DNA from 4 places in the Bacillus sp. JZ105 genome. Region 1 is predicted to be linked to each of the others. Evidence: riboswitches for the same ligand, from Rfam matches in the RefSeq annotation. Region 1 holds a riboswitch; each other region holds the start of a gene.
The links. Region 1 has a riboswitch for S-adenosylmethionine ahead of M1D81_RS07815 (DUF2292 domain-containing protein). Riboswitches for the same ligand answer to the same signal wherever they lie in the genome.
Positions count from the first base shown of each region.

Region 1 (5,527 bases):
AGGCATTCAAATCCCTAATGACGGAACAGTTCTTTTGACAGTGGCTGATAAGGATAAAGAAGAAGGACTTGAGATCGCAAGAAGATTCCATTCGATCGGCTATCATATTTTAGCAACAGAAGGAACGGCGAATTATTTAAAACAAGCCTCCATTCCATCAAGTGTGGTCGGCAAAATTGGAGAAGAAGGCAAAAATCTTCTTGATGTCATTCGAAACGGGGAAGCCCAATTCGTGATCAACACATTAACAAAAGGAAAACAGCCAGCAAGAGACGGCTTTAGAATTAGACGTGAATCTGTTGAAAACGGAGTGGCTTGCTTAACGTCACTAGATACAGCAGAAGCCATTTTACGAGTGCTTGAGAGTATGACATTTAGAGCGGATGAAATGCCAGAAGTGAAAACGAATGCTGAGGTGACAGTAACGATATGAAAAAAGCATACTTGACGGTCGTCTCGAACCGACAGATCGCTGATCATATTTACGAAATGACATTAAAAGGTGACCTTGTGGACTCCTTTCAAACGGCTGGCCAATTTCTTCATCTTAAGGTCAGTGAATCGATGACACCGCTGCTGAGAAGACCGATCAGTATTGCCAACATTCATGCCGAGCAAAAAGAAGCAACCATCATTTACCGCGCAGAAGGAGAGGGCACAAAGCTCCTCTCCCAAAAGCGGGAGGGAGAATCAGTTGATGTATTAGGGCCGCTTGGAAACGGGTATGATCCTTCAGTCGTCAAGCCCGGAGAGACGGCATTACTAGTCGGCGGCGGAATTGGCGTACCACCTCTATATGAACTGTCCAAGCGTTTAACGAAAAAAGGCGTCATCGTAAAGCATGTCCTCGGCTTTCAGTCGAAAAAGGATGTATTTTACGAGGAAAAATTTCAAGCACTCGGCGATACGTTTATTGCAACGGTTGATGGCACATACGGTGCTAAAGGCTTTGTAACAGATGTGATAAAAGAGCAAAACCTGAGTTTTGATGTGCTGCTTTCCTGCGGTCCAACACCTATGCTAAAAGCGCTGAAAGACACGTATCCTGATAAGCCTGTCTACATTTCGATGGAAGAACGAATGGGCTGTGGGATTGGTGCCTGCTTTGCATGTGTCTGTCATACCGATCAGCTCGACAAACCTTATGTCAAAGTGTGTCTTGATGGACCTGTTTTTAAAGCAGAGGAGGTGGCATTGTCATGCTAAACGTTGAGTTACCGGGATTATCTTTAAAGAATCCAATTATCCCTGCATCAGGCTGCTTTGGATTCGGGAGAGAATTTGCATCCTTATATGACCTATCATTGCTGGGCGGTATCCTGATCAAAGCCACAACCCTTGAACCGAGATTTGGCAATCCGACTCCAAGGGTAGCCGAGACAGGAGCTGGTATGCTCAATGCAATCGGCCTTCAAAACCCAGGTCTAAAAGGCGTGCTTGAAAATGAGCTGCCTTGGCTTGAGCAGTTTGATACGCCTATTATTGCGAATGTTGCTGGCTCACAGGTTGAAGATTATGTTGAAGTAGCCAAGCAAATCAGCCAAGCAAAAAATGTTCATGCCCTTGAACTGAATATTTCTTGCCCAAATGTTAAAACCGGCGGAATCGCCTTTGGTACAGATCCAAATATGGCAGCATCATTGACAAAAGCAGTCAAGAAAGTCTCTTCCGTACCTGTCTATGTCAAGCTGTCACCTAACGTAGCCAATATTGTAGAAATTGCTCAAGCGATTGAAGCTGCTGGAGCGGATGGACTCACCATGATTAACACATTAATTGGGATGCGTTTAGATTTAAAAACGGGGAAACCCATCCTTGCCAATAAAACAGGCGGATTATCAGGACCAGCTGTCAAACCTGTCGCTGTACGTATGGTGCATGAGGTGAGTCAAGCGGTTTCTATTCCGATTATCGGGATGGGCGGAGTGCAAAGTGCTGAAGATGTACTTGAATTTTTACTAGCAGGTGCAAGTGCAGTCGCTGTCGGTACAGCGAATTTTGTGAATCCATTTATTTGCCCGGAAATCATTGAAGAGCTGCCAAATGTGTTAGCAGCATATGGTTATTCATCTGTAGAGGAATGTATCGGAAGGAGCTGGAAACATGAAGCACTTGCCCATCATCGCGCTTGATTTTCCATCAGGGCAGGACGCGCTTGCCTTTTTAGATCCCTTTGAAGGGACACCATTATTTGTGAAGGTCGGCATGGAGCTGTTTTACCAAGAAGGACCTGCCATCCTTGAAGCGCTGAAAGAAAAAAATTGCCGCATTTTTCTCGATCTAAAATTACATGACATTCCAACAACGGTCCAAAAAGCGATGAACCGGCTTGCCACACTTGGCGTTGATTTGGTCAATGTGCATGCTGCTGGCGGGAAACGAATGATGCAGGCTGCATTAGAGGGACTTGAAAGCGGGACTCCTGCTGGACAAAGCCGTCCGGGCATTATTGCAGTGACCCAGCTGACTAGTACGTCAGAAGACATGATGAGAAGCGAGTTACTCATTGACCGTCCGCTGCAAGAGGCTGTGATCCGGTACGGACAATTAGCATATGAAAGTGGACTGGACGGTGTTGTTTGCTCTGTTCATGAATCTAAAGCACTTCATGAACATATCTCACCCTCTTTTCTCACTGTAACGCCAGGGATTCGCTTACCGAATGATCAAACCGATGACCAAAAGCGTGTGGCGACACCTGCCTATGCAAAAGAGCAAGGTGTTTCACAAATTGTTGTCGGAAGATCAATCACAAAAGCTGATAAACCATTAGAAGCCTATCATCAAATTTTGAAAGAGTGGGAGTGACTGCCAGATGAAATCAAAAATCGCGAAACATCTATTACAAATCAAAGCGGTCTCATTAAAACCAGACGAACCGTTTACATGGGCGAGCGGTATAAAATCACCGATCTATTGTGATAACCGCCTCACATTATCATATCCAGAAGTCAGACACGACATTGCGGAAGGTCTAAAAGATTTGATTCTCACTCATTTCAAGGGAGCAGAGGTTGTCGCGGGTACTGCAACAGCAGGCATTCCGCATGCGGCATTAGCAGCAGACCGCTTGAACATCCCGATGTGTTATGTCAGAAGTAAGCCGAAAGCACACGGCAAAGGAAATCAAATTGAAGGGGCCGTATCGAAAGGCCAAAAGGTTGTCGTCGTCGAAGACCTTATCTCCACAGGAGGCAGTGTGCTGGAAGTGGTTGCTGCTCTTCAAGCTGAGGGCTGCGAGGTACTAGGAGTTGCCGCAATCTTCACATACGGACTGCCAAAAGCAGCGGCCGCTTTTCAAGAAAAAAATATTCCATATGTCACCCTGACAGACTATGACACATTGACAGACGTGGCACTTGAACTGAAAGCGATTGAGCCGTCTGCGATGAACAAACTAAAACGCTGGAGACAAGACCCTTCCTCTGAATCTTGGATGGAAGAAACGGTCTGAAAAGTCAAAGTCCATCGTTAACAATTTTAAAGCTGTGCCTGCCCGCACGGCTTTTTTATTTGGGTAAAAATAGTAAAATAGACTCAAATTTTAATAAAAACTAATCCTATCAATAAAGTCGGGTTGACTTTTGTTTGAATTGTGTTAATATTTAAGACAAATTGAAACTCTTATCCAGAGAGGTGGAGGGACTGGCCCGATGAAACCCGGCAACCTGCGATTCGCAAGGTGCTACTTCCTGCAAAATGATTCTATTTTGAAAGATAAGGAAATTGCGAGCTTCCTCATCTTTCTTTCGGACTGAAAGAAAGTTTTTTTATTTTAACGGTGAGGAGGAAGAGGAGATGGAAGTGAAACAAAATCAGGATGAGGACTTAGTAAAGCATATGCAAGAACTGATTGGGGATATGAAATTCGGTTCAATTACGTTAATTGTTCAGGACGGTCAAGTGATTCAAGTGGAAAAAAACGAAAAAATTAGATTAAAGTAGTGCGGAAAATAGCAATATGAGCGGTACTCCGGAAGGGGAGAAATCATGTTAACTTATGAAAATTGGCAAGAGCCGTCCATTACATTTCAAGAGGATGATTTGTATAAAGGAGCCCTGTCTGTACTGAAATGGGCGTACGGTCATTATGGTGACCAGCTCGTATATGCGTGCAGCTTTGGGATTGAGGGCATTGTTCTGATTGATCTGATTGCAAAAGTAAAAAAAGATGCGAGAATTGTCTTTTTAGATACAGGTCTGCATTTTAAAGAAACTTACGACACAATTGATGCGGTAAAGGAAAGATATCCGGGTTTAGATATTGTACTGAAAACGCCTGAGCTGACGGTTGAACAGCAAAATGAGCAGCACGGTGATCAATTATGGAAAACTGATCCTCAAAGCTGCTGTCATATGCGTAAGGTCATTCCTTTGCAAGAAGCCCTGTCTGGTTATCCAGCATGGCTTTCTGGTTTAAGAAGAGAGCAGTCACCAAAACGAGCAGGGACGAATTTCTTAAATAAGGATGAAAAATTCAAATCAGTGAAAGTATGTCCCCTCATCCATTGGACGTGGAAGGACATATGGAGATATGCATCTAGAGAGGAACTTACTTATAATCCGCTGCATGACCAAGGATATCCAAGTATCGGCTGTGCACCGTGTACACAGCCAGCATTTACTGCAGATGATCTGCGTTCTGGCAGATGGTCAGGCACAGCAAAGACAGAGTGCGGATTACATGAGTAAGGGAGCATAATGTATGGAAATCGCCGCAATTTTATTTAGTCTATTCTTTGCTTTAAACATAGGCGCAAGCGGAGCAGCTGCTTCTATGGGCATTGCGTATGGATCAGGTGCCATTCAAAAGCCCATTTATGCACTCAGTTTTTGTGCAGTTGGGATTTTAGCAGGTTCAGTGATTGGCGGCGGTGAGGTCGTCAAAACGATCAGCTCTGGTATTATGCCAGAATCAGTCATTACACTTGAAATCGTTTGTATTATCATTGGTTCTGCTGCACTATCACTTTTCATAGCAAATCTGATGGCGATTCCTTTATCAACAAGTGAGGTCACAGTAGGGGCTGTAGTTGGTGTGGCAGTCGCATATAAAGTTTTGTTTGTGAAATCCATTTTAGTGATTGTGGCATTTTGGGTTATCATCCCGCTTTTCGCCTTTCTTTTTACCTTTGCTGTCGTCAAAATCATCAGAATGTTCCCTAAACGGAAGCTGTCTAAAAAAGGCACAGCTATTTTATCTGTCGTATTAATCCTCAGCGGATTTTTAGAGGCATTTTCAGCCGGTATGAACAATGTGGCAAATGCCGTCGGCCCGCTCGTCGCTTCAGGCGTTTTGTCAGTTGGGCAGGGAACACTTTACGGCGGAATCTTTGTCGCAGCAGGGGCCCTCTTGCTAGGTAGAAGAGTACTGGAAACAAACGGAAAGAAAATTACCCGCTATCAAACAGGCGAAGGGATTTTACTTTCGAGTACCGGTGCCGGGCTTGTCATCGTCAGCTCTATTTTTGGGCTGCCCGTTCCACTTACGCAAATCACCTCCTCGTCTATTATCGGGCTTGGAATG
Region 1 is NZ_CP096387.1:1,534,617-1,540,143, forward strand. Features, by position in the region: gene carB (carbamoyl-phosphate synthase (glutamine-hydrolyzing) large subunit) at 1-433, shown strand, start outside; gene M1D81_RS07795 (dihydroorotate dehydrogenase electron transfer subunit) at 430-1,206, shown strand; gene M1D81_RS07800 (dihydroorotate dehydrogenase) at 1,200-2,132, shown strand; gene pyrF (orotidine-5'-phosphate decarboxylase) at 2,104-2,808, shown strand; gene pyrE (orotate phosphoribosyltransferase) at 2,816-3,454, shown strand; SAM riboswitch class I at 3,622-3,724, shown strand; gene M1D81_RS07815 (DUF2292 domain-containing protein) at 3,841-3,945, shown strand; gene M1D81_RS07820 (phosphoadenylyl-sulfate reductase) at 3,991-4,692, shown strand; gene M1D81_RS07825 (inorganic phosphate transporter) at 4,706-5,527, shown strand, end outside.

Region 2 (5,527 bases), 430 kb from region 1:
ATTTGTTTCAATGAGGTCAGCATTTGCTTCGAGGTACTCCCTATGGATCTTAGAGATGATGTGAGGGGCTGTCACATTCAAATACTCGTTACAGCCCTCATACTCTTCTCCGCCAAAGTCCTCTGCTGTCAGGTTGGCGTTTTGAATCATTGTGCCCATTGCCCCATCAAGGACGAGGATGCGTTTTTTGAGCTGTTCAGTGATAGTTGACATGGACGTTAGACTCCTTTTCTTTCTGATGGATGTAGGTGGTCAGTTCTGCTGTTAAATCTGATCGAAGGAAAGGAGTAATTAAATAAATGCCATTAAACAATTCGCAGGCTGTATCTAATAAAGAGCGGGCAATTGCTAAGCCTTCTGCTCGCTGCTTTTCTTTATCCTCGCCAGCTTTGGCCATAATGTCACGAATAGAATCAGATAATTTGATACCTGGAATTTCGTGATGAATAAACTCGGCATTTCGGCTGCTTGTTAACGGCATAATGCCGATATAAATCGGTTTATCCAAGTGGCGGCTTTCCTCATGAATTTTCACAAGCTGTTCCTCAGAATAAACAGGCTGTGAAATAAAATAATCAGCACCGTATTCGATTTTTTTCTCAAGACGTTTGACTGCTTTATCAATATGGCGCACATTTGGGTTAAACGCGCCAGCCACTGAAAAATTGGTCTTTTTGCCAAGGGGCTTTCCTGAGAAAGAAAGGCCTTCGTTAAATTGTTTGATGAGTCGAATCAAATCAAAGGAGGTTAAATCATACACAGATGTTGCACCTGGGAAGTCTCCAATTTTAGATGGATCGCCTGTGATCGCTAAAATATCGGTTAATCCAAGGGTGTCGAGCCCCATTAAATGAGATTGAAGTCCAATCAAATTACGGTCGCGGCATGTGATATGAACAAGAGAACGCATATCGAGCTGCTGCTTTAATAATGCGCCGCAAGCGACATTGCTAATGCGCGGAGTCGCAAGAGAATTATCGGCTAACGTCAATGCATCAATGCCAGCATCTTTTAATTCATTTGCAGCAACGAGAAATTTTTCGAAGTTCAGCTTCTTGGGCGGATCAAGCTCTACGATAATCGAACGTTTTTTCACAGCCAGCTCATCAAGACCTGGCTCAGTGCGCTGATCTTGGATGGAAATGATTTCTTCTTTTAACACCTTCACTTCTTTTTCAGTGATCGGTGCTAAATCTTTGACCGCTTCAGCCATTGCGCTAATATGCTGAGGTGTTGTTCCGCAGCAGCCTCCGATAATACGTGCGCCCTGATTTCTAAATTCAAGTGCACTTTTTCGGAAATAATCGTTATCGGTATCATAGACGAGTCTGCCTGCTTCAAGAGAGGGGAGACTGCTGTTAGGATAGACAGATAAATGCGAATTTTCCAAAAGTGGAACGCCTTCTAGTGCCTGAATCATGTGATAAGGGCCCAGCCGGCAGTTGATGCCGACGACATCTGCGCCAAGAGATGATAACTCAGATAAACCATCCTTCAGCGGCGTACCATCCTGCAAAACGCCTTGTTCATGCATAGAGACGTTCATGACAATCGGAAGAGTCGTTTCTTTGCGGGCAATTTGGAGAACAGCCTTTGCTTCTTCTATGTCATAATACGTTTCAAGCAGCAATCCGTCAGGTTCTTCATTTAATAGGATGTACAGCTGCTCTCTAAAGCTTCTTTTGATTTCTTCTATAGAGTAGGCATTTTTGTTAAACGTCCGAATGCCGCCAATTGTTCCGAGTACATAAGCAGAGCCTGCGGCTGCTTTTGCAATTTGTACCGCTTTTGTATTGATGCGTTTTGTTTCTTCCTCTAAGCCGTAGCGGGATAGTTTAATATAATTCGCGCCGTATGTGTTCGTTTGGATGATGTCAGCGCCAGCCTGCACATATGCCTCGTGAACGCGTTTCACTTCATCCTCTTTCGATAAATTTAATTCTTCAAAGCAGCGGTCAATGCCGTAAGAGTATAAAAGTGTTCCCATCGCTCCGTCAGCTATCAGTACGCGGTTTTGTAAGTCTTGTAATAGGCCCATTGTATTCCTCCTTATTTCTATGTAACAAAAAAAGCCTTCTGATAAGAAGAAGACTTTTTGGCTGTATCGTAATTCTTCTCCTTATCTTCCAAGCAGTTGCTTGCTGGATTTAGCACCTTGGTCATAGAAAATAAATTTCTACTACACCGGTTGCTGAGGCTTCACAGGGCCAGTCCCTCTGCCTCTCTTGATAAGAAAGCGATATGAACATGTCAATGAATTGAACTTCCATCAACTGTAACGAAAAATGCAGAAATAATCAATGGAAAATTTGAAATTTATCGAAAATTTATAAATTGGACATCAATCGGCAAATCAGCCTTGCGCATAAGAGAAATCACTTCTTGTAAATCATCTTTATTTTTCCCTGTCACACGCACTTGGTCATCCTGAAATTGTGATTTCACTTTGATACCAGACTGCTTGATGAGCGCGTTGATCTTTTTGGCGTTGTCTTGATCAATCCCGCTGATCAGCTTCGCACGCTGGCGTACTGTACCGCCTAGGGCATGCTCGGTTTTTCCGTAATCGATGTTTTTAGTTGGAACATTTCGTTTGATCAGCTTTGTCACAAGCACATCTTTTAGCTGCTCAAGTTTGAAGTCATCATCAGAAATGAGAACAAGCTCTTCTTTTTCGAGAGAAATATCACTTTTACTTCCTTTAAAATCATAACGGTTTTTAATTTCTTTCAATGCTGCCTGAACAGCGTTTTGCACTTCAGGCAGTTCAACCTTCGATACAATGTCAAATGAGCTTTCTTTTGCCATCACACATGACCTCCAAGTTTAGATATTGCGTCTATTTTATCATGCAAATAGCAGAAGAAGAAAACTTTATCAAAGAGTACAGCCGACAGCCGTATAAATCGTGTCCAGTTTGTCCACTTTAGCTAACAGAACTAGAGATGTTCATGCGGGAAGAAGTATAGTAGAATAGAGTGAATCAAAAGATGAACGAACGCTCTTTTATGGGCAGATAGGAAGGAAGAGAACATGAGACCAGGTGAGCAACTGACCTTGCAAATAGAGAATGAAATGGAATACGGCTACTTTTTGACAGACGGTGAAGATTCGGTCCTCTTACACCGCAGTGAAATGACAGAAGATATTGGAGACCGAGATGAAGTAGAGGTCTACTTATATGTAGATCATGAAGAAAGACTCGCTGCCACGATGAAAATCCCTACAATTAACGCACATACATACGGCTGGGTAGAAGTCGTGGACGTGGTAGAAGACATGGGCGCATTTGTTGATGTTGGGCTGTCAAAGGATGCACTTGTGGCGACAGAACACCTCCCGCCTTTTGAGGAAGCATGGCCGAAAAAAGGAGACAAACTCTACTGTATGCTGAAAGTCACAAGCTACGGCAGAATGTTCGCAAAACCAGCTACAGAAGACGTGATCAGTGAATTGTTCACTGAGGCACCAGAAACCTTAATGAACAAAGAAATCTCTGGAACAATCTATCGTTTAATTGCGACAGGTTCCTTTATGCTGACTGATACAGGCGTGCGAGGGTTTATCCATCGCACGGAACGAAAGGAAGAGCCGCGATTAGGATCGACCGTTACAGGACGCGTCATTGCAGTGAAAGAGGATGGAACCGTGAACGTTTCTCTGCTTCCTAGAAAACAGGATGCATTATCTGTCGATGCAGAAGAAATTTTAACCTATATGAGAACAAGAAACGGCGCCATGCCTTATTGGGATAAAAGTGATCCAGAGGACATCCGCGAAAGATTTCAAATGAGCAAGGCAGCCTTTAAACGAGCACTAGGTCATCTCATGAAAAATGATCTAGTTTACCAAAAAGAAGGCTGGACATACGAGAAAAAGTGAGCATTTGCTCACTTTTTTATTTTTGTCTTAAATAATGGATTTTTTCTATGAAAAAAGTCACGAAAAACCTTCACTATATCATTGAAACAACGACCCTCAAATCCGATAAAAAAGGAGTAAGGATGATAAAAGGAGTGTGTTTTTGGATGAAAGTGAAGATTTCATTACTTCTGATGGCAGCCATGCTTATGGTGCTCGCCGCATGCGGTAATCAACAGGAGGGGGCGCCAAAATCAACTGCGAAGCATATTGGCGTTATGCTTACAGATGATGGTCTTGGTGATCAATCATTTAACGATTCATCATTTAAAGGATTAGAAAAAGCACGTGATGAGCTTGGCATTGAATTTGATTATAGAGAAATTGCAGAAACTGATACATATGAAAAAGGACTGACAGAACTGGTGAGAGATGGAAATGATCTCATCATTGGTGTAGGTTTCAGTATGCAAGAAGACCTAGAAAAAGTCGCAAAGAAATATCCTAAGAAGCAGTTTCTTCTTATCGATGCCGTATCTGAGCTGAAAAATGTGACCTCTGTGACGTTTAAAGAAGAGCAAGGCAGCTATTTAGCGGGGGCACTTGCTGCAATGACAACGAAAAGCGATGTCATTGGATTTGTTGGCGGTGTTGACGCAGATGTCATCCATCGTTTTGAAAAAGGATTTCAAAAAGGCGCCAAATCAGTCAATCCAAAAATCAAGATCTTATCTACCTATGCCGGTACATTTAGTGATGCAGGCAAGGGGAGTAAAATAGCCAAAGACATGATCAAAAAGAAAGCAGACGTTTTATATGCCGCAGCCGGCTACTCAGGTGTCGGTGTATTAAAAGAAGCGCAGTCACAGGGTAAATATGCTATTGGTGTAGACAGCGATCAGTACTATACTGCTGAAAAAGCGGTCATTTCGTCTATGGTGAAAAAAGTCGATGAAGTGGTCTATCAATTCAGCGAACAGCTCGTTAAGAACAATCAAATGAAAAGCGGGCATGTTGTCTATGACTTAAGCAATGATGGAATCGATATGGCAAAAATTCGGATCCTGAAAAATGCTGAGACACTGACCAAAAAATTAAATGGTCTGAAGCAGACGCTTCTAAAAGAAGAGGGGGACGCATCATGAGCTTACGCGTCAAAATTTTACTCAACTCACTTATCTCACTTCTTTTAGCAGTTGGCGTTATTGCCTTTATCATTGTCAGCATGACAAAAATCCAATCATCAAATGAGACAGATGTCCAAACCTTATTAAATGTACAAAAAACGAAGGCAGGCTTTGAAAGTGTCGAGCAAGCCATGACCAATTATTCGATGACACTCTCAGATGAACAGCTAGAGATCGTTCAAAACGATATTTCTACAGCAAAAAAACAGCTGCAAACGTTAAACAAATATGCGGGAAATATGAACAAAGAGGCATTAACAAGGTTAAATTCAAAATATGACACGTGGACCAAGGAAGCAAACAATGCCATTGGTGAAAAAAACGCATCGGATGCAAGACGTGTGGCAGCAAGAATTGATGGCGTTTTAAACGATGTGCATACGATGAATAAAAGGGCAGAAGAAGCGTATAAACAAAATCTAGAGGCTGCAGCAGACAATGTCCAATGGATTATCACAAGTGCACTCGTCTCAGCCCTC
Region 2 is NZ_CP096387.1:1,100,142-1,105,668, forward strand. Features, by position in the region: gene metH (methionine synthase) at 1-213, opposite strand, end outside; gene M1D81_RS05460 (bifunctional homocysteine S-methyltransferase/methylenetetrahydrofolate reductase) at 197-2,038, opposite strand; SAM riboswitch class I at 2,117-2,235, opposite strand; gene M1D81_RS05465 (YajQ family cyclic di-GMP-binding protein) at 2,317-2,808, opposite strand; gene M1D81_RS05470 (CvfB family protein) at 3,034-3,882, shown strand; gene M1D81_RS05475 (BMP family lipoprotein) at 4,029-5,006, shown strand; gene M1D81_RS05480 (methyl-accepting chemotaxis protein) at 5,003-5,527, shown strand, end outside.
Region 2: it holds a riboswitch for S-adenosylmethionine, as region 1 does, so the genes downstream of both, M1D81_RS05460 (bifunctional homocysteine S-methyltransferase/methylenetetrahydrofolate reductase) here and M1D81_RS07815 (DUF2292 domain-containing protein) in region 1, are expected to answer to the same signal.

Region 3 (5,527 bases), 210 kb from region 1:
AGGAAAACCAACGGCTGAAAAATGGCAGAATAACTCTGTAAAAGAAATTGTAAGTGAGATCATGCCGATCGTTTTCTCTGAGGCAAACCTTTATAATGTCGAAGTGGATTTGCAAATCAATACGATTCAAGATGTGGGCGTGTATTGCACAAAGGATCATATTAAACAAGTCGTTTTAAATGTAGCAAAGAACTCTTTAGAAGCGATGCCAAACGGCGGTCATTTGAAGATTGTGATCGAAGCTGAAAAAGAACATGTCATCATTAAAGTAGAGGATACAGGTGAAGGCATACCAGAAGAGATGTTAAAGCACATCTTCCTCCCCTTTATTACGTCGAAGGAAAAAGGCACAGGTCTTGGGCTTGTCGTGTGTAAACGAATCATTTCGATGTATGGCGGAACAATTGATATTCATAGCGAAGTGAATAAAGGAACGACTGTCATGATCATGCTTCCTTCTGCTCACTCAGCATAACTGAAGATGTCAGCCGGTTTTGCTTATGCAAGACCGGTTTTTCATGTCAATAAGAGGGGCGGTTCACAGATAATAGACTCATTTGAGACACTAGATCATGAAAGGAGGGGGCAGATTGTTTCTCATGAAAAAGAAGATGCTGATACTCATTCATCAGGTTGTCCAGTTCTTGACTATATTTAATTGTCGTCTCACCAGTGTACCCTTCCACTTGAGCAGCTTCTACCATTTGTTTTCTCTTCTCATCAATGGACATCAGCAATTGTTCTTTCCTTACATAAATATTCATGATCTCAGCTCCCGCAATGATTTCGACTGTCTATGCTCAAAATGATCCGACACCAAAATTATACTTTATTTGTAAATTAAATTAAATATGCTTATTTTATTTAATTTTTTACAGCCTAAAGACCTTTTACCCAATCAAATTTGGGGGTAAACTTCAAAATTGGACAGGACTGACACATTGATTAAACAGAATTTTATCCTATGCAGAAGATCAAAATCAACTATTTTCTTTCTCATTTTATATCTAATCTCCTAAAAAAAAGCTGATCTTCCGCCTCATGCGGAATGATCAGCTCTATCATTAAACCGTTTCTTCCTCGTAAATCGGCACCCAGCCCTCAGTTGTGACAAATATGCGAACTGCGACCACTTTGCGATCCTCTTGAAGTGTAAAGTAATGACGAATGTTTGGCGGAACAGAAATTAAATCACCTGGATTCAATCTCACATCAAAAAAGACGCCATCCTTGCCTTGAATAGCAAAGATTCCGTGCCCGCTCACAATAAAGCGTACTTCATCATCTGTATGGTGATGCTCACGTTTAAAGTTTTGGAGCAGCTCATCAAGATTTGGCGTGGCATCAGATAATGAAATGACATCCTGCGCTTTGTACCCTCTTTTTTCAGAAATACTTTGGATTTCTTTTTGGAAAACAGTCAAAATCTCTTCCTTTTCCTCATCGGTTAAATCATACTTTTCTGATAAACGGTTTGGCAGCTTTTCAATATCCCAATGCTCATAAATGACCCCTTGGTTTTCTAAATATGATGCTACCTCTTGCTCGCTTTCCAGTAATGTGTTCTCTTCGTTATGAATCAAAATCGTCGCCATGTGCTTTTCCTCCTTTTTATCTTACAAGCTGCTGTTGATAAAGCGCTAATTTTAAGTGATAGCTAAATAAAAATTCATATGTTTCTAATACTCGTTTTGCTTCAAAGGCTGTTTTTCCCCAGACCGTGATGCCATGATTGCGAATGAGTACAGCACCAGATGACGCCTCTAGTGTCAGATGTTTTGCAAATTGCTCTGCAAGCTGCGGAATATGAGCTGGATTTTCAATAATCGGAATCGACACTTCTGCATCCTCTTCCCAATAACCAAGCGCTTTGATGATTTCGTTGCCTTTAAAACGAATCTCTCCCTTATCCCCGTACAGCTCTGATATCACATTATTATCGATTGTATGGACATGGAGGCAGCAGCCTGCTTTCGTCCGTTCATACACGTACGTGTGAAGCAGTGTTTCAGCTGATGGTCTAAGCGGCTCGTTCGGATGATGGGTCTGGCCTGCCGCATTTACTAGCACAAAATCTTCGTTTGTTTCTTTTCGTTTATCTTTGCCGCTTGCCGTCACCAAAAACGTGATTGGATCATCCGACACCTTGATCGATAAATTACCGCTTGTTCCGAAAAACCAATCTCTTTGAGCCAGTTCACGTTTAACGTCTGCTAGCTCCTGCCAGCGTTTGCTCTTTGCGTCTGCCATTCCTTCACTTCCTTTATTTGAACAAATTGCGCGTGTAGATCAATAAATGTGTCGTACTCCTTATGTACGAGCCCGAGCTCTTGACATTCATTGAGCAAGTAGTCGCGCGCAAACGTAAGATCTGCATGCTTCGCCGCCTCCACATCAGTCACTGAATCTCCGATCATGATGATGAAGTCATCCTCATGAGTCAGCTTTCGAATGATTGAGGGCTTGCAGCATCCGCAGCCATTTTGACATTGCGTATCGCAGGCATGCGGCCATTCAATCTGAATATGGTCTTCCCCAAATGATGCATGGTTGCAATAAATATCGTCTCGATCGACAATGCCTTCGAGGATCGGGTAAACAAAAAAGTCCATACCGCCGCTAAGTACATAGAAAGGAATGTCTGCTTTTTTTACTTCATCCACAAATTGCTTAAACCCTTCTCGAATCTCTGTATCCTCTAATATAAATGATTGAATGGCTTCCTTCTGATCACTTTTCAGTAATTGAAACATCTGCCCGACGCCTTCTTGAATGGTGATTTCCTTTGACAGGACACCATCCTTCAGCTTCGTCCATTCACTTGGTGCAAACTGTTTCATGATGCGGATGATATTATCATTTTTTGTAATTGTTCCATCAAAATCACAGCATACAATTGGTTTTTTCATTATTCTGCTACCCTTCCCCAAAGATCAAGTGCCGCTTTTAAGTCTTGGCAGGAAGCCGCCTTATCTCGGATGGACTCTTCGTGAATCACTGCATCAATGATCGAACGAAATGCCTTCCCTCCGCCGATGGCTCCCCGCGGATGTCCGTGTATGCCTCCACCTGCATTTATCACATGATCAATTCCAAAATCTTTGATCAATACTGGAACCATTCCTGGATGAATGCCTGCTGACGGGACAGGGAATGTTTTTTGAACCGTATCCTCTTTCACACAAGCTTCATAGATTCCAAAGGCATCTTTTTTCGGAAGTGCAACCGACCCATAAGGTGAGGGAAAAAGGCTCAAATCAGCGCCAGCATATCGATTTAATTTGCCTAAAAGAAGAGAATGCGAAAATCCATATTCAGGAGAGGATGTCAAAGCACCACTCACAGCAGGATGCGCCATAATCGGCAGTGGAATGTCTGGGTCCTCAGCTAGGCTTTGCATGACATCCAGGCCGTAAGCAAAGACATTGAATAAGAGCGCATCTGCCCCAAGTTCAGCGGCCTTTCTCGCCCGATCCTTCAGGTCAAAGGTTCTGCCCGTTAAATTGACAGCATACAGCGTGCGGTGTCCTGTCTCTTCATAGGTTTCTTTTAAAATCGCTTTTCCTTCTTTGATTCGCTCTTCAAAAGGAGCTAATGGACTTTCAAATAAAATTTCATCGTCTTTGATGAAGTCAACCCCGCCTAATGCCTGTAAACGGAGCTGCTCTTTTAAATCCTGCATATCACGGCCGATAACGCCTTTAAAAATACTCATCAATAATGGACGATCAAACACGCCTACCTTTTTTCGAATGCCGTCAATTCCAAATACAGGTCCTGGCAGGCTTTTTTTAAATTCTTCAGAAAATTGGATATCGACTAGCTTCACTTTTCCATCTAGTGAAAGCTTTCCAAAAATCGTCGTGAAAACTGCTGGTAAATCAGCTGAAAAGTTTGCCTCAGGATAAGCAATCGTCACCTCTGATTGATAAAGACCATTTTCGGCTGGAGCAGCTTTTTCTAATACTTTTTCAACTCGGCCTTTATGCTTTTGAAGCTGCTCCTTTTTGAGCTGCGGCAAATCCGTCCATGATCCAACTGTTAAACCAAGCGCGATCTGCTCCACTTTTCGATTTATTTGTTCATCCTCTCGATGTGTTAATACGTATGTTGCCAGTAATTCACTCACTAGGAATCCCCTTTCGATTGCGTCATGCATATATTCAATAAAAAAACCTCTTCAAGTGCTTCTTGAGCGCCTTAAAGAGGTTGTTTCGTGTCATTCATCCGAATCTTATCTCTCAGCGCTTGCTGCAAGAATTAGCACCGTGCTTCATGGAAGTCGGTTGCCGGGCTTCATTGGGCTAGTCCCTCTGCCTACTCTTGATAAGAATATTCAATTTTCTTAAATATTGCCTGAATTATCGCACCATTTTTTTATGTTGTCAATGGCTTTTTTTCAAACAGATTCAAGGCAGCGATGCGCTGAGCAGCTTCTTGTAACCGCTCCTCACTTGTTAGAAGCCCTGCTCTCACGTACCCTTCACCGTGATCACCAAAGCCATTACCTGGCGCAACCACAACATGTGCCTTCTCTAATAATAAGTCAGAAAAGGCTTCAGATGTATATCCTTCCGGCACCTTTAACCAAGCAAAAAATGATCCCTTTGGTGCACTGACTTCCCAGCCAATTTCTTTGCAGGCAGCAATCCACACATTCCGCCTTTTCTCATATCGATCATTTTGCACCTGTACGCACGTTTGATCGCTTAATAGCGCTTCCGCTGCTGCATCTTGAGTGGCTTTAAACAGGGAGACAAACAGATGATCCTGATAAAGCTCAATGGCTTCAATAACAGACGAATTTCCAGCTGCAAATCCTACTCTCCACCCTGCCATATTGTACGTTTTAGACAATGTGTAAATTTCTATTCCCGTCTCTATCGCCCCCTCTATTTGCAGAAAGCTGAGCGGCTTTTCTCCATCAAAGCCAATGCCGCCATATGCAAAATCATGGACAACACATAGCTTATGATCTTTCGCAAACGTAACGGTTTCTTCAAAAAATGAACGGCTTGCCGTAGCCCCCGTCGGATTGTTGGGGTAATTTAAGTACATTAATTTTGCCTTTTTCTTATCATCTTCAGGCAGCAAATCGTAGTCAGGTAAAAAATCATTTTTTTCAAGAAGTGGCATGGTTACCATATGCGCTCCAGCAAGCACAGCGCCTGACCAATAATCAGGATAGCCAGGATCAGGGACAAGAAGCGTATCACCCGGATTCAGCAGGCATTGCGGCAGCTCAACAAGCCCTGCTTTCCCGCCAAATAAAATCGCAATTTCCGCCTTTGGATCAAGTGTGACGCCATATTCTCTTTCATAAAAAGCGGCAGCAGCCTTTTTTAATTTCGCTGTTCCACGGAATGAGGAGTATTGATGATTTTCAGGTTTTGCTACCGCTTCCTGCATGGCTTTTACAATGTGCGGAGGAGTTGGCTGATCAGGATTTCCCTGTCCCAAATTAATGATATCTGCCCCTTCCTGTACTTTTTTCTGCACCTTTTGGACAAGCGACGCAAAAAATTGC
Region 3 is NZ_CP096387.1:1,327,123-1,332,649, reverse strand. Features, by position in the region: gene M1D81_RS06775 (ATP-binding protein) at 1-475, shown strand, start outside; gene M1D81_RS06770 (aspartyl-phosphate phosphatase Spo0E family protein) at 522-764, opposite strand; gene M1D81_RS06765 (1,2-dihydroxy-3-keto-5-methylthiopentene dioxygenase) at 1,065-1,595, opposite strand; gene M1D81_RS06760 (methylthioribulose 1-phosphate dehydratase) at 1,612-2,250, opposite strand; gene M1D81_RS06755 (2-hydroxy-3-keto-5-methylthiopentenyl-1-phosphate phosphatase) at 2,214-2,909, opposite strand; gene mtnW (2,3-diketo-5-methylthiopentyl-1-phosphate enolase) at 2,909-4,129, opposite strand; SAM riboswitch class I at 4,232-4,333, opposite strand; gene M1D81_RS06745 (aminotransferase class I/II-fold pyridoxal phosphate-dependent enzyme) at 4,378-5,527, opposite strand, start outside.
Region 3: it holds a riboswitch for S-adenosylmethionine, as region 1 does, so the genes downstream of both, mtnW (2,3-diketo-5-methylthiopentyl-1-phosphate enolase) here and M1D81_RS07815 (DUF2292 domain-containing protein) in region 1, are expected to answer to the same signal.

Region 4 (5,527 bases), 1.7 Mb from region 1:
GGAAAGTATTTCACAAGTCATGTGCAGTCAGGTGATCTGATTCAAGCAGGAGATGTGCTCATTGATTTTGATATCGAGGGCATTCAGCAAGAAGGCTATGATGTCACCACACCTGTTATTGTCACCAACACAAACGATTTTGCACAAGTTGATGCGAAAACAGATGGAACGATTACAGTGAAAGAGACACTGCTTACAGTCAGTGTAGAAGAAAAAGAGGAGGGTATTCAACATGAACAAGTTAGAAAAAACATTTCCTAAAGGTTTCTTATGGGGCGGCGCTGTTGCAGCGAACCAAGTTGAAGGCGCATATAATAAAGATGGAAAAGGCTTATCGACAGCTGATGTATCACCAAATGGTATTATGCACCCATTCGATGAATCAATGAAAGACCTTAACTTATATCATGATGCAATCGATTTCTACCATCGCTATAAAGAAGATATTGCACTCTTTGCAGAAATGGGATTCAAGTGCTTCAGATTATCCATTTCTTGGCCGCGTATTTTCCCAAATGGCGACGATGCGGAACCGAATGAAGCAGGCCTCGCTTTTTATGAAAAAGTATTTGATGAACTGCATAAGCATGGAATTGAGCCAGTTGTCACCATCTCTCACTATGAAATGCCGCTCGCACTTGTGAAAAACTACGGCGGATGGAGAAACCGTAAGCTTGTGGATCTTTATGAAACATACGCGAAAACATTGTTCACTCGCTTTAAAGATAAAGTGAAATATTGGATGACCTTCAATGAAATCAACGTTGTATTACATGCGCCTTTCACTGGCGGCGGACTTGTATTTGAAGAGGGTGATGACGAGAAAAGTATTCAATATCAAGCAGCGCATCACCAATTTGTTGCAAGTGCTTTGGCTGTCAAAGCAGGACACGAAATCATTCCTGATGCGAAAATCGGCTGTATGATTGCGGCGATGACAACTTATCCGTACAGCTCAAGACCAAAAGATATGTTTGCTGCAATTGAGCAAGACCGTAAAACATTGTTCTTCTCAGATGTACAGGCAAGAGGTTATTACCCAAGTTACATGAAACGTTATTTCCTTGAAAATGACATCAACATCGAGTTCCAAGAAGGGGACGAAGACATTTTAAGAAACCATACAGTGGACTATATTGGTTTCAGTTATTATATGAGTTTTGTAACGAGTACAGATCCAAAGATCCTTGAACAAGTGACTGGCGGTAACCTATTTGAAGGTGTGAAAAACCCTTATCTAGAAGCAAGTGATTGGGGCTGGCAAATTGATCCGAAAGGACTTCGTACAACACTGAATCAGCTGTATGACCGCTACCAAAAGCCATTGTTTATCGTAGAAAATGGATTGGGTGCTGTCGATCAAGTAGAAGAAGACGGATCCATTCAAGACGATTACCGAATTGATTACCTCAGAAGCCATTTGCTAGAGGCGAGAGAAGCGATCGCAGATGGAGTTGACCTGATCGGTTATACAAGCTGGGGCCCAATTGACCTTGTCAGCGCATCAACGGCTGAAATGAAAAAACGCTACGGCTTCATTTATGTTGACCGTGATAATGAAGGAAACGGTACATTAGATAGAAAGAAAAAGAAAAGCTTCGACTGGTATAAACAAGTGATTGCGACAAATGGGGAACATTTGGATGCATAAAAGAAAAAGACAAACCGCTCATACTGTGGTTTGTCTTTTTTTGTCTTTGAGGGACTACGAAGTCCACACTTGATCAGCAATCTCAATCACATGACGCAGCTTTTCCCATTGTTGCTCTTCTGTTAACAGGTTGCCTTCCTCTGTTGAGGCGAATCCGCATTGTGGGCTCAAACAGATTTGGTTAATGTCTACATATTGAGCAGCTTCCTCAATACGTTTTTTAATCTGTTCAACTGGCTCAAGCTCTCCGTATTTTGAAGTGACAAGGCCTAGTACGATTTGAAGGTTTGGGTTCTTCACATATCGAAGGGGCTCAAATCCGCCAGAACGATCGTCGTCAAACTCTAAAAAGAGACCATCAAGATCTAAGCCGGCAAAAATTGTTTCTGCTGCTGATTCGTAACCACCTTCAGCTGCCCAAGTTGATTTAAAGTTACCGCGGCAAATGTGCATCGTAATCACCAAGTCCTCTGGGCGGTCGGCAACAGCTTGATTGATTGTCTTCGCAAACGATTCACGAAGTTCATCTTCTTTTCGGCCAAAGGCTTTGATTTGTTCATGGCCTTTTTCAGAAAAGAACACTGCCCATGCCGTATCATCCAGTTGCAAGTAGCGGCAGCCTGCATCATAAAAAGCACGGATTGCTTTCTTATATGCCTGTGCCACATCATGGTGGAATTCCTCTAAGCTGTCATACACTCCTTCTTCAAGCTTTCCACGGAAAAAGAGCATATTCGGACTTGGAATCGTCATTTTAGCCGTATGATCACCAGCGATGCTGTGAAGGAAACGATAATCCTCCAGCATTGGATGATCTGTAAAATCGATCTTGCCTGTTACCTTGATACCTCTAGCTTTTGTCGTTGTGTTATGGAATTGAATGCCTTGATCTGCTTCAAATCCTTCAACTCCATCGAGTCCTTCAAGAAAGTCAAAATGCCACCATGCACGTCGGAACTCACCATCTGTGACAACCTCTAACCCAATTTCTTTTTGCTTCTCTACAATACGTGTAATTTCTTCGTTTTCAATTTGTCGGAGCTGCTCTGCTGTCAGCGTACCGTCTGCTTTTTGCTTGCGTGCTTCCTTGATGCGCTCTGAACGAAGTAAACTTCCTACTTGATCTGCGCGGAATGGCGGTTTTGTTGTTTTCTTTCCAATGGTTTGTACTTGTGTCATGCTGAATCCCTTCTTTCTTCAGGTTAAAAAATCAAATAAAAAAGCTCTTCCTTAGATAAGGAAGAGCATCATATACTGTGAGAACTCTGCCTTATCTTCAAACAAGCATCTGCTTGCTTAAGGAATTAGCACCATTCTGTTCCTAGGAACAGCGGTTGCCGGGTTTCACAGGGCCAGTCCCTCCACCACTCTTAATAAGGTTACCTTTTGATTCAATTTTCTTAATAAACACAATTATTCAACGTTTTCAGGGAAAAGTCAATGGTTTTTACAATTTAATTTCCTACATGAACAAATCAGCAACAAGAACACCAGCTAGTCCGACAAGTGAAAGCACAGTGACCATCAATGTCCACGTTTTAAAGGTTTGAGCCATTGATAGGTTAAAGTATTCTTTATAAATCCAGAAACCTGCATCATTCACATGAGAGAACGTAATACTGCCGGCACCTGTTGCGATCACCATTAATTCAGGGCTGACACCCGTCAGGCCAATCAGTGGTGCAGAAATACCAGCCGCCGTGAGACCGGCGACAGTGGCTGATCCTAAAGAGACACGAAGGACAGCAGCAATGAGCCAAGTCAGAAGCAGGGGAGAAAGTGTGCTTCCTTGCATGATCCCTGCAATGTATTGATCGACGCCGCTATCAATGAGCACTTGTTTAAAGGCACCGCCGCCTGCAATAATTAATAGAATCATAGCAATAGAGCCGATAGAATCCGTGATGGACTTCATCACATCCTGCATGCTCTTTCCTCTTCCAAGCCCAAACGTGTAGATGGCAAGCAGCACTGAGATTAATAGTGCAATCGCCGGTTCGCCTAAAAACTCAGCAGTTGGCAGCAATGGGGAGGATGGGAAGAAAATTTCTAGAAATGCTCTGAATGTCATAAGTAATACAGGCAAAACAGCGGTGAAAATGCTAATGCCGAAGCTAGGCATTTCTTCTTCTGTGAATTCCTTTGGATTAAATAAGTTCTTTGGGATATGTGCGTGCAACTGCTCTTTTTTAAATAGTCTCGTAAAAAGAAGTCCGCCTACTAAAACAGCAGGAATCGCTAAAATAATCCCAACCAATAAGGTTTGTCCCATGTTTGCCTGAAAGACATTCGCAATGGCAGTCGGTCCTGGGTGAGGAGGGAGGAAGCCATGTGTGGTGATGAGTGCAGCGACGAGCGGCATACCCACATACAGCACAGGAAGTCTTGCAGCCTGAGCGATCGTAAAGACCAATGGAATTAAGATAATGAATCCGGTTTCATAAAATAGAGCAATTCCAATCACAAACCCAGTCAGCATCGTCGCCCATTGGATTTTTCCGATGCCAAATCGGTCAATAAGTGTCATCGCGATCCGCTGAGCTCCGCCAGAATCAGCCATCAATTTCCCAAGCATCGCTCCAAAACCGAGAACGAGTGCCAGATGTCCGAGCGTACTGCCAAGTCCTTTTTCGACGGAAGCGATCGCTTCTAGTGGTGTCATCCCTTCTAACACAGCAACAATTAAAGAGACAATAATCAAAGAAATGAAAGCGTTTAACTTAAAGACAACCATAAGTAACAGCAATAACAAAACGCCAAGTCCAATAAACACTAATGACATGATCTTTCCTCCTTTGTGGTGCATAAGGGGGTGCAACACCCCCTATGCCTTATCCTTCAAGTATGTCTACAGCTTCTTTTAACGTATCCTTTGCCCCAACATTTCCCGGGAAAATCACATAAGACATGAAAGGGAATTTACTTTCTTCTCCCGTTTGCCAAACAGGGATACCTGGTTTGATTTGACCTGCCACGGTCGCACGTTTCACGCTAAGGCCTCTTGTCCCAATATCGCTGGAGGTAATCCCACCTTTGGCAATAAGATACTTAGGACGAATGGTGAGACGCTGGACAATACTTGTCACAGCATCACTAATCTGTACAGAGAGCTTTAATTCTTCCTCTTGGCGATCATCTCCAAGATCAAGCCGTTCTCTTCTTGTATAAACAGCCACAGATTGACCAGCTGCCAACAGTGCTTCAGTTTGTTGAATGACGCGGTTAATTTCTTCGCGAAAGGCATCAGGCTTTAACACGAGGTGGGTATTAAATTCAATAAAAGCCATCTTTTTATTTTGCTCAAGCGCTTGTAATTGTTCTGTTGTTTTTTTCACATGAGAACCGATCATAATAAGACCACCATGCGGGCTTTCTTCTTGTATCAAGTCATCTCTTGTTAATAAGGCTTGATCCCCTATACCACCAAGTACTTTTGCGAGCGCCGCCGCACTTCTGAACATCAGCTGCTGTCCTGCTTGAATGGCTTCAATGAGAGCGGTGACAAAGACTTTGACATCATCATAATCCACCGCGTTTACAACCACCTTTTTGAAATCCTTCACACTCATGAGCTGTTGTTTGATTTGATCAATGCGTAAAGCCCGCAGATCAGCTAACGAAATGTAGGTCGTGTTCTCTTTTGTGAACATTCCTTCTGACTTTTCTTCAATCCATTCTCCAAGATGTGATGATTGAAAGCCGAATGTGCGGTCTCTTGCAAATTCTGTGTCACCAGCAGGAATTAATTCATGTCCTTCCTGTACGTAATGAATATTGTCGATCGTAAAGCGTCCACCTTCTTGGAAAAAAGGAAGAAGGATTTCACCATCGAAATGGCGGGAGCTTTGCTGTTCAATGGTCATTTTGAGTACTTCG
Region 4 is NZ_CP096387.1:3,575,708-3,581,234, reverse strand. Features, by position in the region: gene M1D81_RS18465 (beta-glucoside-specific PTS transporter subunit IIABC) at 1-261, shown strand, start outside; gene M1D81_RS18460 (glycoside hydrolase family 1 protein) at 233-1,651, shown strand; gene M1D81_RS18455 (5-methyltetrahydropteroyltriglutamate--homocysteine S-methyltransferase) at 1,706-2,830, opposite strand; SAM riboswitch class I at 2,919-3,031, opposite strand; gene M1D81_RS18450 (gluconate:H+ symporter) at 3,114-4,433, opposite strand; gene M1D81_RS18445 (four-carbon acid sugar kinase family protein) at 4,483-5,527, opposite strand, start outside.
Region 4: it holds a riboswitch for S-adenosylmethionine, as region 1 does, so the genes downstream of both, M1D81_RS18455 (5-methyltetrahydropteroyltriglutamate--homocysteine S-methyltransferase) here and M1D81_RS07815 (DUF2292 domain-containing protein) in region 1, are expected to answer to the same signal.